DNA from 3 places in the Streptomyces sp. NPDC051104 genome. Region 2 is predicted to be linked to each of the others. Evidence: riboswitches for the same ligand, from Rfam matches in the RefSeq annotation. Region 2 holds a riboswitch; each other region holds the start of a gene.

Region 1 (5,557 bases), on a different contig from region 2:
AGCTCAGCAACGCGTACTACGGGGAGAACAACCAGATCCCCAAGCCCACGGTCGAGGAGTACAAGGAGATCACGAGCGGCCACGGCCACCACTGATCGCTGCACGCCACGCCACGGTAGGAGGGCCCCGTCCGGTGTTCGGACGGGGCCCTTCGCCATGCCCCCGGCTGGATAGGGTGGACCCGTTGGAGACTCGCGTCCCTAGTCCGGGACACCGACCCAGGAGCGGCTTATGAGCGCTGTGCACCCCGCTGGAGGCGACACCGCGGCGGGCCGTTCCTGGCCCCAGGTGCTGAACGGGCTCCTCGAGGGCCGCGACCAGAGCGCGGACGACACGGCCTGGGCGATGGACCGCATCATGCGGGGCGAGGCCACGGACGCGCAGATCGCCGGGTTCGTGGTGGCGCTGCGGGCCAAGGGCGAGACCGTCGAGGAGATCACCGGTGTGGTCCGGGCGATGTACGAGCACGCCAACGTGATCGAGGTGTCGGGCCGCACGGTCGACATCGTCGGCACGGGCGGCGACGGCGCGAAGACGGTGAACATCTCCACGATGTCGGCGCTGGTGGTGGCCGGCACGGGCGCGAAGGTCGTCAAGCACGGCAACCGCGCGGCCTCGTCGGCGTCGGGCTCGTCGGACGTCCTGGAGAAGCTGGGCGTCAACCTCGACCTGACGCCCCAGCGGGTCGCGCAGGTCGCGGAGGAGGCGGGCATCACCTTCTGTTTCGCGGTGAAGTTCCACCCCGCGCTGCGCCATGTCGCCGCCGCGCGCGGTCAGCTGGGTATCCGGACGGTCTTCAACGCCCTCGGCCCGCTGACCAACCCGGCGAAGGTGAAGGCCCAGGCGGTCGGCGTCGCAGACCCGCGCCTGGCGCCGATGATCGCCGGGGTACTCGCCGAGCGCGGCAACTCCTCCCTGGTGTTCCGCGGCGACGACGGCCTCGACGAGCTGACGACCACTGCCACCTCCCACGTCTGGATCGTCCGCGACGGCAAGGTCACCGAGGAGACCTTCGACCCGCGGGACGCCGGTATCGAACTGGTCCCGGTGGAGGCCCTGCGCGGCGGCGACCCGTCCCACAACGCCGAGGTCGCCCGCCGCCTCCTCGACGGGGAGACGGGCCCGGTACGGGACGCCGTCCTGCTGAACTCGGCTGCGGCGCTGGTGGCGCTGGAGCCGGGCGATGGCCCGCTGGCCGACCAGATCCGCACCGGCATGGCCAAGGCCGCCGAGTCGATCGACTCGGGCGCGGCCAAGCGTGCCCTGGAGCGGTGGGTGGCCGCCAGCAACGCCTGACGCCGAGCGCGCCCGCGGAAAAGGCCAGGTCAGGCTGGCTGGAGTAAAGTGAGTAAGTGGCAGCTCTCCCCGCGGGCCGCAAGGAGGCTGGGCATGATCCATTCAGCCGATATCCGCGAGTGGCGCAACCGGGACGTGATCGACGCCAAGGGCCGCAAGATCGGCTCCCTTGAGGCGGTCTACGTCGACACCACCACCGATACGCCGGCCATGGTCACCGTTCGCACCGGAGTGCCGACCCGGCACAGGCTCGTCTTCGTCCCCCTGGACGAGGCGACCGTGGGACCCGGGTACGTCCAGGTGGCGCACTCCAAAGGGCGAGTGCGCAAGGCGCCGTCCATCGGCGTGGACGACGTCCTGCCGGTCGAGCGGGAAGAAGAGATCTTCAAACACTACGACAGGGCCTATGAGCCCGGTGCCGACGGCGGACGCCGCCTCGCGCGCCGCTGACCCCCGGGCCGAAAGAAGTGGTCACCATGGCGGTCTTCCTGTTCCTGATCCTCGCGGCGGTCGCCCTCGGCATCATCGGCGCGGTCGCGAAGGGGCTGTTCTACCTCCTGATCATCGGCATAGTGGTGTTCCTGGCGAGCCTCGTCCTGTTCGGCATGCGCTGGGGGAGGCGCTCGAAGCACCACCTCGTTCGATGACGCACCGGGACGGGTCCGCCCGTCCCGGTATACGGACAGAAGTTGCGAGCAGGTGATCACCTGCCGTAATTTTCACATCAGGTCATGAGCGACAGTCATTCGGCCCCGGCCGGCTGTCCGGCAACCCTCCGTCCGTGGCGGGGTGCCCCGGGTGAAGACCAGGTCGCAGGCAGCGAGGTCTGCGGCAAGCGCGGACCCCTCGTGTCTTCCAGGGGTCCTGGTCGTTCGAGGGAGCCTTCCGTGAGCAAGCGAATGCGTTAGGGCCGCAGAGCCCCGCCTCCGCACCCCTTTTTTCCTTTCACCTTCTCCGTGCCGTGCACACCGCCGCGCCCGTGCGCGCCTCCGGCACCGGTGAGTCTCGCCTGCCCTACGGGAGTACACCCATGTCCGTCTCCACCCTTGCCGCCGACCAGGCCGTCTCTGCCCCGCTGCCCGTTCTGGGCCGTGATGTCACCGTCCCGCTCGTCACCGGCGGCGACGTCACCTACGCCGCGCTCGACTACGCGGCCAGCGCCCCCGCGCTGCAGCGCGTCTGGGACGACGTGGCGGCGTACGCGCCCTACTACGGCAGCGTCCACCGCGGCGCCGGCTACCTCTCCCAGCTGTCCACCGACCTGTTCGAGAACGCCCGCCGCACGGTCGCCGCGTTCCTCGACTGCCGCGACAGCGACCAGGTGGTCTTCACCCGCTCCACCACCGACTCGCTCAACCTCCTCGCCGCCGCCCTCCCGGCCGACTGCCAGGTCTTCGTCTTCGAGACCGAGCACCACGCCTCCCTGCTGCCGTGGCGGGACGCCCGGGTCACCTACCTCGACGCCCCGAGCAGCCCCCGGCAGGCCGTCGAGACCCTGGAACGCGCCCTCGCCGACCGCGACCCCTACGGCCCGGCCCTGGTCTGCGTCACCGGCGCCTCCAACGTCACCGGCGAGCTGTGGCCGGTACGGGAGCTGGCGGCGGCCGCCCACGCGCACGGCGCCCGTATCGTCCTGGACGCCGCCCAGCTCGCCCCGCACCACCCGGTGTCCGTCAAGGACCTCGATGTGGACTGGGCCGCCTTCTCGGGCCACAAGCTCTACGCCCCCTTCGGCTCCGGCGTCCTGGCCGGCCGCGCCGACTGGCTGCGCCAGGCCCAGCCGTACCTCGCGGGCGGCGGCGCCAGCCGCAAGGTCACGCGCAGGACGGACGGAGGAGTGGACGTGGAGTGGCACGACACGGCCGCCCGTCACGAAGCCGGCTCCCCGAACGTGATCGGCGCCTACGCCATCGCCTCCGCCTGCAAGGCCCTCACCGAGGCGGGCTTCGACACCCTGGTCGCCCGCGAGCAGCACCTGATCCGCAACGTCAGGGAGGGTCTCGCCGACGTCCCCGAGGTCAGGATCCTCTCCCTCTTCGGCGACGACGCCCCCCGCGTCGGCGTGATCTCCTTCGTCGTCGAGGGCTGGAACAGCTCCCACTTCGCCGCCGCTCTCTCCGCCGAGTACGGCATCGGCGTCCGCGACGGCCTGTTCTGCGCCCACCCGCTGGTCCGCACCCTGCTCGGCAGCGACCCCCAGACCCAGGGCGAATGCGGCGCCCCCGAGGCGGAGCCCGGGGAGAAGTCCCTCAACGCGATCCGGGTGAGCTTCGGCGCCGGCACCCCCGACGAGCATGTCGAGCGCTTCGTCAAGGCCGTGAAGGAACTGGTCAGCGACGGCGCGCGGTGGCAGTACCGCACGGAGAACGGCCGCTGCGTCCCGGCGGTCTGAGTCCTCACAGGGGCCGGTGAGGCGGCGTCAGGGCCTGTCAGACAATTCCCGTCTGCCCCGCGGCGTCTGGCACGCACTCCCCCAGAGGGGAACCCCCGGCCGCGTTGCCGAAACGCCCGCGTGGCTCCTCGCCCAAGCTCTCGGCATCGCTCGAGCAGGGTGCCCCCCATCGAGGGCGCTGGGGGCACCCCCATCGAGGGCGCTCGGGCGCCTTGCGATCGCACGCTCCCCCCGGCTCGCACCGGCTTCACTCGGCTCGCGCGGGGGCGCCCCCCCGATCGCCGCCCGCGGGGGCCGCCCTTCGAGCGGACGACGGGAATTGTCAGACAGGCCCTGGCCGATCAGGAGTCCAGCCCGATCGCGAACGCCGCCTCCAGGTCGTGCTGGGAGTACGTACGGAACGCCACGTGGGTGTCCGTCGCCTCGACTCCCGGGATCTTGCTGATCCGCCCGGGGATCACGTCCGCCAGCTCCTCGTGCTCCTTCACCCGCACCATGGCGATCAGGTCGTACGTCCCCGTGACGGAGAAGACCTCGCTGACGGAATCCAGCGAGGCGATCCGCTCCGCGATCTCGGGGATCCGGTCCACGCTGGTCTTGATGAGCACGATCGCGGTGATCACGGCTGCTGTTCTCCCTCGGGGGCCTCGGCTGGTGGTTTCACCCTACTGGTACGCGTATAGCGCACCCACGCGTAGAGGAACCCCAGCGAGAACCCCACCAGGTGGGCCAGATACGCCACGCCGGGCCCCTGGGCGGCCCGGCCTGCCGCCATCCACTGCAGGGACGCCCAGAACGGCAGCACCACCCAGGCCGGGAACCTCAGCGGCAGGAAGAACAAGAACGGGAAGAGACTGGTCACCCGCGCCTTGGGGAAGAGGAACAGGAACGCACCCAGGACCGCGGAGATCGCCCCGGACGCTCCGACCAGCGTCTGCGCCGACGCGGCGTTGGCGGCCGCGTACCCCAGCAGCGCCAGACAGCCGCAGCCCAGGTAGAACAGGGCGTACTCCACATGCCCCATCCGCTCCTCGGCCATGGCCCCGAAGACGTAGAGGAAGAGCATGTTGCCCAGCAGATGCACCCAGCTGCCGTGCACGAACAGCGCGGTCGCGGGCGTGAGCGCCGCCCGCGGCGCCCCGCTGAACAGCTCCACCGGCACCACGCCCCAGCGGGCGAAGTAGGCCCGCTGCGCGGCGAGCAGCGCGTCCCCGGTCCCGTAGGTCGGACTCAGCCCCGCGGCCGGTCCGACGACGAAGAGCGCGCAGCACAGGACGATCAGCCCGTACGTCACCGGCGCCGACTGTCCGCGCAGCGCTCCCACGGCCGTCCTGGTCCAGGTGCTGATCATGGTATAGAGCATGGCGTAACCGGACCGATCCGCACAGAGTGCCTCGCCGCCGTGGAACGGGCGGGCGGCGGGTACTCGCCAGGCCGTAGGGTTACGAGCCACACGCTCCAGGGAAACTGGCGCATCACGGAGACTGGAAGAAGGAAGAGCACCCACGATGACGGTTCCCCTGCCGACGGAGACGACCCGCTGGCGCTGCACGCTCTGCGGCAACCTCACCCGTTTCGACGTGACCCGCTCGTCGAAGGTCGTCGAGTACATGCACCTCGATCTGGCAGGGGAGCCGAAGGTGGAGGAGCGCGAGGTGGTCAGTGAGACCATCGAGTCGGTCCGTTGCCGTTGGTGCAACGCGGTCGACCAGGTGGAGCTCGTGGACAGGCCGGGTGCCGGCTCCTGAGGGAGGCGGCCCCGCAGGGCGTATGGGGTGAGGGATGGCTGAGACCACAGGCGGGGAGCCGGTCGACGGCACCGCTGAGGTGCTCGACCGCCCGCTGCCCGACGGCGTGCGCCGCCGGGTC
Region 2 (5,557 bases):
CCTTCTTCGCGGTCGCCGCGATCAGCCCCTGCAGGGACTCGCCGGCGCCGGAGAACTCGCCCGCGTTGCGGGTCGCCTGGGGCGTGTTCGCGACCTGCCTGATGTGGTAGGCGATACCGGGGTTGGGGCCGAAGTACGCGTCGATCTTGCCGCTGGACAGCGCCAGATAGGTGCCGTTGCGGTCCGGGTAGTACTTGACGGTGAGCTTCTTGCCCTCCTTGGCCAGCTTCGCCTTCCACTCCAGGAGGATCTTCTCCTGGTTGGTGCCCGAGCCGACCGAGACGGTCCTGCCCTCGAGGTTCTCGTAGTTGCCGTCGAAGTTCCAGGTGCTCGTCCTCGGCACCTCGAAGGCCAGGTTGTCCTGCCGGTAGGAGGCGAACTCGTACTTCTTCTTGCGCTCCTCGGTGTCGGTGACGTTGGAGAAGGCCACATCGACCTTGCCGCTGTCGATGCCGACGAACAGGTTCTCCCAGGTGAAGTTCTTCAGCTCGGGCTTGAGGCCGAGGACCGCGGCCACCAGGCGGCCGAAGTCGGGTTCGGCGCCGGTGAGGGTCTTCTGGTCGCTGCCCACGTACGCCAGCGGTGCGAAGCCGGAGGGCAGGGCGCCGATGCCGATCTCCAGCTTGCCGCTCTTGCGGATGGCGGCGGGCAGTTCGGCGTTGAGGGACTTCACCTCGGACACCTCGAGGGCGGTCTGCGTGGCGGCGCCGTTGGAGAGCTGCCCCACGGTGACCGTGCCGGAGGATGCGCTGTCCGTGTTGGTGGCGGTGTCGCTCCTGCCCCCGCACGCGGCGAGTCCGGCGGCGAGGGAGGCGACGGCGGTGCCTGCGGTGAGACCGCGCAGGAGTCGGGTGCGGAGACTGAGGGTGGGCATGGCTGTCCTTGTCCGGTGAGCGGTGGCGGTGGTGGCGTGGGGGGAGGTTTTGGAGAGGAACGCGGAACCGGCGGGTTCAGAGCACCTTGCTCAGGAAGTCCCGGGTCCGCTCGTGCCGCGGGTTGTCGAGGACCTCGGCGGGCGGCCCCTGTTCGACGATCCGGCCGTCGTCCATGAAGATCACCCGGTCGGCGCATTCGCGGGCGAAGCCGATCTCGTGGGTGACGATGACCAGCGTGGTGCCGCCGCCGGCCAGGTCCTTGATGACGGCCAGCACCTCGCCGACGAGTTCGGGGTCGAGGGCCGAAGTGGGTTCGTCGAAGAGGATGACGCCGGGCCGCAGGGCGAGCGCGCGGGCGATGGCGACGCGCTGCTGCTGGCCGCCCGAGAGCTGCCGCGGGTAGGCGCCGGTCTTGTCGGCGAGTCCGACCCGGCCGAGCAGGTCGAGGGCGACGTCCCGGGCCTCCGGCTTGGTCAGCTTGCCGGTCGCCACCGGCGCCGCTGTCACGTTCTCCAGCACGGTCAGGTGCGGGAAGAGGTTGAAGTTCTGGAAGACGAATCCGATGCGGCTGCGCTGGCCCAGGATGACCCGCTCGCTCAGCTCCTTGAGGTGGTCTCCGTGCCGGCGCACGCCGATGGGCTCGCCGCCGACGCTGACATAGCCACGGTCGGGCTTCTCCAGGTGGTTGATCACCCGCAGCAGGGTGGACTTGCCGGAGCCGGACGGGCCGAGGATCACGGTCACCTCGCCCGGCCGTACGGTCAACTCCACGCCGCGCAGCACCTGGTGGGCGCCGAACGCCTTGTGCACGTCGTGCACCTGGATGGCGGCGGGGCGGGTCTGAAGCGTGTCGGTGGTCATACGGCGGCCTCCCTGCGCGCACGGGCCCGCAGATCGGCGAGACCGGTGCGGAGCTTCTGCAACGGGGTCGGCGGCAGCGCGCGGGTGGCGCCGCGGGCGTAGTACCGCTCGACGTAGAACTGGACGACGGACACGAGGCTCGTCAGGATCAGGTACCAGACGGTGACGACCAGCAGCAGCGGCACGATGTCGCCGGGGTAGGTGCTGCCCATGGCCTGCGCGGAGCCGAACAGGTCGAGCAGCGACACGTAGAACACGAGTGACGTGCTCTTGACCAGGCCGATCAGCTGGTTGACGTAGTTCGGGGTGATGGACCTGAGGGCCTGCGGGAAGACGATCCGCCGGAACTGGTGGCCCTTCGGCAGGCCGAGCGCGGCGGCCGCCTCGTGCTGGCCCTGGTCGACCGAGAGGATGCCGCCGCGGACCACCTCCGCCGCGTACGCCGCCTCGTTCAGGCTCAGTCCGACGACGGCGACGACCATATCGGTGGCGAGCTTGGACTCGTCGAAGCTGAAGAAGGCCGGGCCGAAGGGCACGCCGACGCTCAGCGTCTTGTACAGGGCGCTGAAGTTGTAGAGGAGGATCAGCACCACGATCAGCGGTGTGGAGCGCAGCGCCCACACGTACGTCCAGCTGACCGCGCGCAGGACCGGGCTCTTCGACAGCCGGGCCAGTGCGAGCACGATTCCGCCGAGCAGGCCCAACACGGCGCTGAGCGCGGTGACTTCGAGCGTGATGAGCAGCCCGTCGAGGATGGTGGGGCGCAGGAACCAGTAGGCGAAGCGGTCCCACTGGTAGAACGGGTTGGAGACCAGGCCGTGGACGAACTGGGCGACGAGGACCAGCACGACCGCCGTGGCGATCCAGCGGCCCGGCCGGCGCAGGGGCAGTACCCGCTGGGCCGCGGGGGGCTTGGCCGCGGTGTCTGCGCCAGGCGGCGCCGGGGCGAGCGACACGGCGGCTCCGGGGGGTTCACTCATGACAGGCTCCAGCGGAGTCGAACGCCCGGGCGGCGCGCCACGGCACCGCCTGGCGGCACGGGCCGCGGCGTGACGAGGCTGGTGAAGCGCAGTGCACCGGGGACGGGACGGAACGAGGGCACACCGCGGCGGCGGTGCGCGTCAGGGATTCAGAACGCCGTCAGCCGTGACAGCGGGCAGAGCCCGGGGTGGTACACAGTGCGCTGTTGACGCGGAGCAGGTCGACTGAACGGTTGGCGCACAGCAGGACGCAGCCACGGAGCCGCACTGCGGCTGTCCTCGAGGCTGCGTACATCACTGTCTCCGTCGTTCTTCCGGCCCGGGGGGCCACGCGCTTACCGAAACGTCATCCGGTCGGGTCGTCACCTGGGGCACCCCACCGCGGTGCGAGGGTTGCCGGTCAGCCAGCCAGGGCTTGTCGCTGACGCTCATGACCTTTCTGGCCGTAAGTCAATACAGGCGCCGCAAGCGATGTCAACGTGCGTCCGGCAGGTGATACGTGCTCGGCGGCGCCGTCCTGCCCCTCAACCGGTGCGGGTGGCGGCGTCGTTGGGGACGTGGGAGGCCCAGTCCAGGATCTGCACCGCGGCGCCCGCGGCCTCGAGTCCCCGACAGTGCGCGTGGTGCCGTCGGGCGATGCCGGCGTGGTCGAGGTGCGGACCGAAGGCGGGGTGGGCGGCCAGCCGGCGGGCGTACGCCCACAGGTGCGGGTGGTCGGCGATGCGGTGCACCGCGGCGGCGTCCAGGTGCCAGCGGTGCACGGTGTCGAGCTGCACCAGGCTGACCCACAACTCCACGTCCGCTGCGGTGAGTTGGTCGCCGAGCAGGTACTCCTGCCGGGCGAGCCGTCCCTCCAGTGACCGCAGGGTGCACAGCAGCGAGGTGAGCGCGGCGTCCCGTTGCTCCGGGTCGGCGTCGACGCGTCCGGCGCGCTGGGCGGCCGCGTCGATGCCCTGCTCGCACAGCCGCCGGACACCCTCGATCTCGGCGTCCGCACCCTGCGGATACAGCGCGGGGTGGTCCGTGCCGAAGTGCCGCGCCAGGTCGCGCACGATGTCCGGAGCGTGGGTGCTGACGATCCGGCCCGACCAGTCGTCGCTGAGCACCGGTGCCAGGGCGGCTCCGGGGTAGCGGTGGGCACTGGCCTCGTACAGCGGACGCAGCGCGGAGTACTCGCCGCCAGGGCCGTCGGGCACCGGGGGCAGCAGCGTGACGGGACAGACGTCCACGAGGCCGAGCAGGCTGTGCGTGATGGCTATCCGCAGACAGTGCGGACACGCCAGCGACAGGTGGAGACGGTAGCGGCGCGGCACGGCGTAGTGGCCGCTGCGCGCGTCGCAGCCGATCCGGCCGCGGAAGGCGGGGACCGGCTGTGCGGACGGGAGTGCGGTCAGGGCATGGGCGGACATGTCTCTCCCGGGGTTCTGGGACGCGAGGGTATGGAGGTGGTGGCCCACGGGCAGGCGGCGCTCCCCGGCGCGAACGGCGCGGGGTGGCGGCGGCGCGGCGTGGCTCCGCCGGTTTCAGCGCCGGTGGCTGCTCGCGCTGCAGACGCGCAGCAGATCGATGTGACGGCGGGAGGTCAGCAGGAGGGACTGCCGGCGCGTGCGATGAACACGGCTGATGACCGGCCTCAGGCGCCCCATGTTTCCCTACCTGTCCACTAGGAAATCCCACCGGCAGTGTCGATCCGGCCTCGGGCCGCGTCAAGAGGGTGGTCGAGGAGTGAGCGCGACGCTTCGACTGGTGGCTCCCTCGACTGGAGGCAGCCGGTTCGTCCAACTTGCTGACATATGGACCCCTTTCGGCAGGGCCTGCCGAGCGATGTGGCGCGAGCGCGCAAAGCTCCCTTCGGATTCGGGAAATACCCCCGGACCGCTCGAACTAAGGAGCACCTACATGAGTCCTGAAGGCAGGGCCCCTTCGCCGCTCGGGCCGCTGGCGCGCGACAGGTACAAGAGGGCCAGCAAGTTCGCCTCGCTCGCACTGGTGGTGGCGGCCGGTCTGGTCACCCCGACCGTGGCCGCCGCACGTAGCCACACCCCGCACACGACCGCGGCGCACGGCGGCGACTGCGAGCACCGCGCGGGCCTCCCCGGTGGCGACCACGACAAGGACAAGTGTCCCAAGCCCAGGCCCACGTACCCTACGGCTTCGCCCACGGAAACCAAGCCGCCCTCGGGCTGCTTCGACATCGACTCGGTCGTCCATGGGGACACCAAGTACATCTCGGTGGTATGCAACGGGCAGGTGTACGTCCTGACAGTCGCCGAGACGGGTACGGACGCGGGACACGCTGTCAGTGGCTGGCTGCCGGTGGGAGGCCCGAACAACGTCATCGACGCCACGCTGGCAGAGAGAGATGCTGTCGTGTACGTCTCCGTGCTGACCGCGAATGGACAGGTGCAGGAGGGCACTTGCACCACGGCCTCGGGCCAGCAGGGCCCGGGCCGACCGATCAACGTACCGTGCACCTTCGTGACGGATTTCCCCACGCCTCCGGCCTCTTGATCAGTCGGCCCGTGTAGCGACTCCCGGTCGCGTGGCATCAGCCGCACCGGGCAGCACCGCACAACGCAGCCGCCCCTCCCCCACCGAGAGGGGCGGCTCCGCGTTTCCGAACCTCTACGGCAACGCCTGCACCAGAAGATCCAAAACAATGGCAAAGGGGCCTGTGGAATCAGCAGTTCCTCATGTCATCGTGCGTGCCATGAGCACTGAGCACGTCCTTGATGACCGGTCCGACACCCACGCCCATGCACGCATACGCCGGACGGCGAACAAGGTGCCGGAAGTCACCGTCTACTTCTGGATCATCAAGGTTCTGACCACGGGAATGGG
Region 3 (5,557 bases), on a different contig from region 2:
GGTGAGGAAGCCCAGCCGGTCGGCGCCCAGCATGCCGCGCAGCACCTGACCGGCGATGTCGTCCGGAAGCATCCGGAAATAGTCCACCGGTGCCCACGGCGTGTGCGAGAAGTGACCGATCCGCAGGTCCGGCCGCAACTGCCGCAGCATCCCCGGGACCAGCGTCAGGTGGTAGTCCTGCACCACGACCGCCGCCCCCTCGGCCGCCTCCTCGGCCAGCGCCTCGGCGAACGCGCGATTGTAGGTCTCGTACGACGCCCACGCGTGCCGGAACTCCCTGCCGAAGACCGGCTCGAGCGGCGTCTGGTACAGCATGTGGTGGACGAACCACAGCACCGAGTTCGCGATGCCGTTGTACGCCTCGGAGAACACCGTCGCGTCGATGTCGAGCATCCGGACCCGCCGGCCGCCGGTGTCGGCCGGATCCAGTGCGCCGCCCGTGCGGCGTACGGCCTCGCGGTCGCCGTCGTTCAGGGCCGCGCACACCCAGACCGCGCCCGCGTCGGGGCCGATCGCCGACAGGCCCGACACCAGGCCGCCTCCGCCGCGTTTGGCGGTGAGCTGCCCGGACTCGTCCAGCGCGTACGAGACGGGGCCGCGGTTGGAGGCGACGAGGATGCGGGCGCCGTGCGCATGCTGCGTGGAAGCCATGCCACGAAACCTAGCCCGAGGCGAATACGCTCAAACGTACGGTTCGGCCGTATGCGGAACCGTGTCCGCCACGTCCGGGCATCCGGCTGCGCACGGTTCAGGCCACCTTTCGTTCCATGTACTCGGCGATCTCCGCCATCGGCGGCCTCTCCTCCGTGTCCACCGAGTACGTCCGGGGCTCGAAGCCGCCCTCGACCCGTTCGAACTGCGTGAGGGCCGGGCGGACCAGATGACCGCGGGCCAGGCGGAGCTGGGCCGTGCGGTAGATCGCGGCGGCCATGCGGCCGAGCGCCTGGCCGTCCTGGTGGCGGTGCTTGCGCACGCCGACGTCGACCTGGGCCAGCGCGTCCAGGCCCACCAGGTGCAGCGCGTCCACCAGCATGCCGAGCTCGACGCCGTACCCGACCGGGAAGGGGAGCCGTTCCAGCAGGGAGCGGCGGGCCGCGTACTCGCCGCCGAGCGGCTGGACGAATCCGGCGAGCAGCGGCCAGTGCATGTTGAGCAGCGGGCGCGCCATCAGTTCCGTGACGCGGCCGCCCTGTCCCGCCGTCTTGTCGTAGGCGAGCGAATCCGACTCGGTGCCGGAGGCGAGCGGATCCGACTCAGTGCCGTAGGCGAGCGAATCCGACTCGGTGCCGAGCGGACGGTCGTACATCGCCTTCACCAGGTCCACGTCCGGGTCGGTGAGCAGCGGGCCCACGATCCCGGTCACGAAGTCCGAGGAGAACTCCTTCAGGTCCGCGTCGACGAAGCAGACGATGTCCCCGCCGGTGACGAGCAGGGAGCGCCACAGCACCTCGCCCTTGCCCGGCACGGCCGGTATGCGCGGCAGGATCGTGTCGCGGTGCACCACCCTGGCGCCGGCCGCGGCGGCGACCTGGGACGTGCGGTCGGTGGAGCCGGAGTCGACGACGACGATCTCGTCGACCAGCGGAACCTGCCGCACGAGGTCGTGGCGGATGACGTAGACGATCTCGCCGACCGTCTCCTGCTCGTTGAGCGCGGGCAGCACGACGCTGACCGAGGAGCCCGAGGCTCGTTTCGCGGCCATGATCTGGTGGAGCGGGCGATCGGTGACGGACCAGGAGCGGGTGCTCAGCCAGCGCTCGACTTCTTCCAGCACAGTCTGCGGCTCCTCACGTTCGTACGGGGTGGGGGGTGAGTCGGGGACGGTCGAACGGTCTCTCTTGTGATCCATCTCGCGGTTCGGACGACTATCTCAACTCTCCCGGCCGTCGGTTACAGTCTTGAACAACGCCGGTGACCATCGCATGTCGGGGCCCACCCTGGCCCGCGCCGGCGAAACAACCGCATACAGCTCATCCAGAGGGGCAGAGGGACACGGCCCGGTGAAGCCCCGGCAACCCTCCAGTCGGTTCTCGTCCTAGCAGGCGAGGCTCCCGGCTCGGGAAGGTGCCAATTCCGTCTCACGGCGAGATGCGTCGTGAGGAAGATGAGGAGAAAGGGCCTCGCCTGACATGGCTGTGCAGACAGTTGCAAGCACCACCGATTCCGTGGACCTCGGCCCCGCCGCGGCCCTGTCCTGCCGCGAGTGCGGCCACCGGGTGCCGCTCGGCCCGGTCTTCGCCTGCGAGGAGTGTTTCGGCCCGCTGGAGGTCGCCTACGACTTCTCGGGCTACGACACCGAGGAGCTGCGGAAGCGCATCGAGGCGGGCCCCGCGAACATCTGGCGCTATGCGCCGCTGCTGCCGGTCCCGGCGGACGTCGCCGACAAGCCGAACCTCAACCCGGGCTGGACCAAGCTCGTCAAGGCCGACAACCTGGCGCGCGAGCTGGGCGTCACCGGCGGGTTGTATGTGAAGGACGACTCCGGTAACCCGACGCACTCCTTCAAGGACCGCGTGGTCGCCCAGGCCCTCGAGGCGGCGCGCGTCTTCGGCTTCACCACCCTGTCCTGCTCCTCCACCGGCAACCTCGCGGGCGCGGTCGGCGCCGCGGCGGCCCGCGCCGGCTTCCGCTCCTGCGTGTTCATCCCGCACGACCTGGAGCAGGGCAAGGTCGTCATGGCCGCGATCTACGGCGGCGAGCTCGTCGGCATCGAGGGCAACTACGACGACGTGAACCGCTTCTGCTCCGAGCTGATCGGCGACCCGGCGGGCGAGGGCTGGGGCTTCGTCAACGTCAACCTGCGGCCGTACTACGCGGAGGGCTCCAAGACCCTGGCGTACGAGATCGCCGAGCAGCTCGGCTGGGAGCTGCCGGACCAGATCGTGGTGCCGATCGCCTCGGGCTCGCAGCTGACGAAGATCGACAAGGGTCTGCAGGAGCTGATCAAGCTGGGGCTCGTCGAGGACAAGCCGTACAAGATCTTCGGCGCGCAGGCCGAGGGCTGCTCGCCGGTGTCGACGGCGTACAAGGCGGGCCACGACGTCGTACGGCCGCAGAAGCCGGACACGATCGCCAAGTCGCTGGCGATCGGAAACCCGGCCGACGGCCCGTACGTCCTGGACATCGCCCGCCGCACGGGTGGCGCCGTGGAGGACGTGACGGACGAGCAGATCGTCGACGCCATCAAGCTGCTGGCGCGCACCGAGGGCATCTTCGCCGAGACGGCGGGTGGCGTGACCGTCGGCGTCACGCGCAAGCTCATCGAGAACGGCGTCCTCGACCCGGCGAAGACGACGGTCGTCCTCAACACCGGGGACGGTCTGAAGACGCTGGACGCGGTGGCCGACACGGGGCTGACCGCGACGATCCGTCCTACCCTCGAGTCCTTCCGTGAGGCCGGTCTCGTCTGACCTCCGCCCGCCACAACCCACCAGCCGTACCCCGACCGGAGGTCATCCCCCGATGAGCGTCACCGTCCGCATCCCCACCATCCTGCGCACCTACACGGGCGGGCAGGCCGAGGTCACCGCCGAGGGCGCGACCCTCGCCGAGGTCATCGCCGACCTGGAGAAGAACCACACCGGCATCGCCGCCCGCGTCCTGGACGACCAGGGCAAGCTGCGCCGCTTCGTCAACGTCTACGTGAACGACGACGACGTCCGCTTCGAGCAGGGTCTTCAGACCGCCACCCCGGAGGGCGCGGGCGTCTCCATCATCCCGGCGGTCGCGGGCGGCTGACGGTCGTTCGGACGCGCGATCCTTACCCTCGGTAACGCATGTAACCGAGTTCATCGAATTGCCCTCTCCGTGAGAGAAACGGAGGGGGCAATTCTGCATGGTTGAGCGGGGTACAGTTGGGGAACGCGCTCCCGGACTCCCCTTCCGGGTCCGCGATCACCTGCCGCGCGCCCGACAAGAAGCAGCCAAACTGTGCAGGGCTTTTGCGCCATTCATTCCCTTTGCCCGGCCCGACTTGCCCTGAATTCGGGTGAATTCTCCGTACATTCCCGACCGGTCGGGCCCCGAATTCTCGTCCGATTGACCTGTTGCAGACGGCAGTTGGACAGATACATTCAGCCGCGGTCGACGCGTTCCGGCGCACGCCCCCAACCGTTGGGGGCGAGGTCTGACCCGGATCCGCGAAGTGTGGATCTGTGCAAGGGCCAGTAATAGGGGAGTTAGGCATGGCTCAGGGCACCGTCAAGTGGTTCAACGCGGAGAAGGGGTACGGCTTCATCGCGGTCGACGGTGGTGCGGACGTCTTCGTCCACTACAGCGCGATCCAGATGGACGGCTACCGCACCCTTGAGGAGGGCCAGCGGGTCGAGTTCGAGATCTCGCAGGGTCAGAAGGGGCCGCAGGCGGACATGGTTCGCCTGGCCGGCTGAAGTTACGCGCCGACGCTGAACTGTTCGACGTGTCGAGGGGCTCGTATCCCGTCCGGGGTACGGGCCCCTCGGTCGTGTCCGGCCACCGGCTCTCCAGGGGGCGCGCAGCGGCGTCCACCTGCGGATCATGCTCCCGAGTTCACCCTCTGGTCCCGGGAGCCGTTTGCGCCCGCCCGTCACCCGACCACCACCCCTCAACGAGCCCGCTCCGCGGGCGCGCCTTGCACTCGGACGGGGCGAGTGCTAATCATTGGCGTTAGCACTCTGAAGGTGAGAGTGACAACAGATGGACCGGGTCGGTGAGGCCGCGGGCCGGGTGGGGCAAGGAACCTCCGGCCGGGCCGTCCGTCGCGGGCGCGGGCGCGGTCCGAAGGAATCACCCCCAGTCCTGGAGGGACCACTTCACATGGCCAAGATCATCGCGTTCGACGAGGAGGCGCGGCGCGGCCTCGAGCGCGGCATGAACCAGCTCGCGGACGCCGTCAAGGTGACCCTCGGCCCCAAGGGCCGGAACGTCGTCCTCGAGAAGAAGTGGGGCGCCCCCACGATCACCAACGACGGTGTCTCCATCGCCAAGGAGATCGAGCTCGAGGACCCGTACGAGAAGATCGGCGCCGAGCTGGTCAAGGAAGTCGCCAAGAAGACGGACGACGTCGCCGGTGACGGTACGACCACCGCGACCGTCCTCGCCCAGGCCCTGGTCAAGGAGGGCCTGCGCAACGTGGCCGCCGGCGCCAACCCGATGGCCCTCAAGCGCGGCATCGAGAAGGCCGTCGAGGCCGTCTCCGCCTCGCTGCTCGAGCAGGCCAAGGACGTCGAGACCAAGGAGCAGATCGCCTCCACGGCCTCCATCTCCGCCGCCGACACCCAGATCGGCGAGCTCATCGCCGAGGCGATGGACAAGGTCGGCAAGGAAGGCGTCATCACCGTCGAGGAGTCGCAGACCTTCGGTCTGGAGCTCGAGCTCACCGAGGGCATGCGCTTCGACAAGGGCTACATCTCGGCGTACTTCGCCACCGACATGGAGCGTATGGAGGCCGTCCTCGACGACCCGTACATCCTGATCGCCAACTCCAAGATCAGCTCCGTCAAGGACCTGCTCCCGCTCCTCGAGAAGGTCATGCAGTCCGGCAAGCCGCTGCTGATCATCGCCGAGGACGTCGAGGGCG

What was found. A riboswitch is a leader RNA that binds a small molecule or an ion and turns the genes downstream of it on or off. The one in region 2 is predicted to bind S-adenosylmethionine.
Region 1: linked by a shared signal. The riboswitch ahead of AB0N14_RS28555 (aminotransferase class V-fold PLP-dependent enzyme) and the one ahead of AB0N14_RS13040 (amino acid ABC transporter permease) in region 2 are both predicted to bind S-adenosylmethionine.
Region 3: linked by a shared signal. The riboswitch ahead of thrC (threonine synthase) and the one ahead of AB0N14_RS13040 (amino acid ABC transporter permease) in region 2 are both predicted to bind S-adenosylmethionine.

Annotation. Positions count from the first base shown of each region.
Region 1 covers NZ_JBFBBS010000027.1:56,150-61,706, forward strand. Annotated here, with positions in the region: gene AB0N14_RS28535 (cytochrome bc complex cytochrome b subunit) at 1-95, shown strand, start outside; gene trpD (anthranilate phosphoribosyltransferase) at 232-1,296, shown strand; gene AB0N14_RS28545 (PRC-barrel domain-containing protein) at 1,390-1,746, shown strand; gene AB0N14_RS28550 (hypothetical protein) at 1,773-1,943, shown strand; SAM riboswitch class IV at 2,024-2,140, shown strand; gene AB0N14_RS28555 (aminotransferase class V-fold PLP-dependent enzyme) at 2,327-3,688, shown strand; gene AB0N14_RS28560 (Lrp/AsnC ligand binding domain-containing protein) at 4,030-4,311, opposite strand; gene AB0N14_RS28565 (rhomboid family intramembrane serine protease) at 4,308-5,039, opposite strand; gene AB0N14_RS28570 (hypothetical protein) at 5,197-5,436, shown strand; gene AB0N14_RS28575 (NYN domain-containing protein) at 5,471-5,557, shown strand, end outside.
Region 2 covers NZ_JBFBBS010000007.1:79,733-85,289, forward strand. Annotated here, with positions in the region: gene AB0N14_RS13030 (transporter substrate-binding domain-containing protein) at 1-874, opposite strand, end outside; gene AB0N14_RS13035 (amino acid ABC transporter ATP-binding protein) at 951-1,736, opposite strand; gene AB0N14_RS13040 (amino acid ABC transporter permease) at 1,733-2,716, opposite strand; SAM riboswitch class IV at 3,043-3,152, opposite strand; gene AB0N14_RS13045 (glutathione S-transferase C-terminal domain-containing protein) at 3,241-4,125, opposite strand; gene AB0N14_RS13050 (hypothetical protein) at 4,616-5,227, shown strand; gene AB0N14_RS13055 (hypothetical protein) at 5,427-5,557, shown strand, end outside.
Region 3 covers NZ_JBFBBS010000014.1:23,837-29,393, reverse strand. Annotated here, with positions in the region: gene AB0N14_RS20725 (trehalose-6-phosphate synthase) at 1-651, opposite strand, end outside; gene AB0N14_RS20720 (glucosyl-3-phosphoglycerate synthase) at 749-1,774, opposite strand; SAM riboswitch class I at 1,968-2,111, shown strand; gene thrC (threonine synthase) at 2,130-3,410, shown strand; gene AB0N14_RS20710 (MoaD/ThiS family protein) at 3,463-3,738, shown strand; gene AB0N14_RS20705 (cold-shock protein) at 4,185-4,388, shown strand; gene groL (chaperonin GroEL) at 4,795-5,557, shown strand, end outside.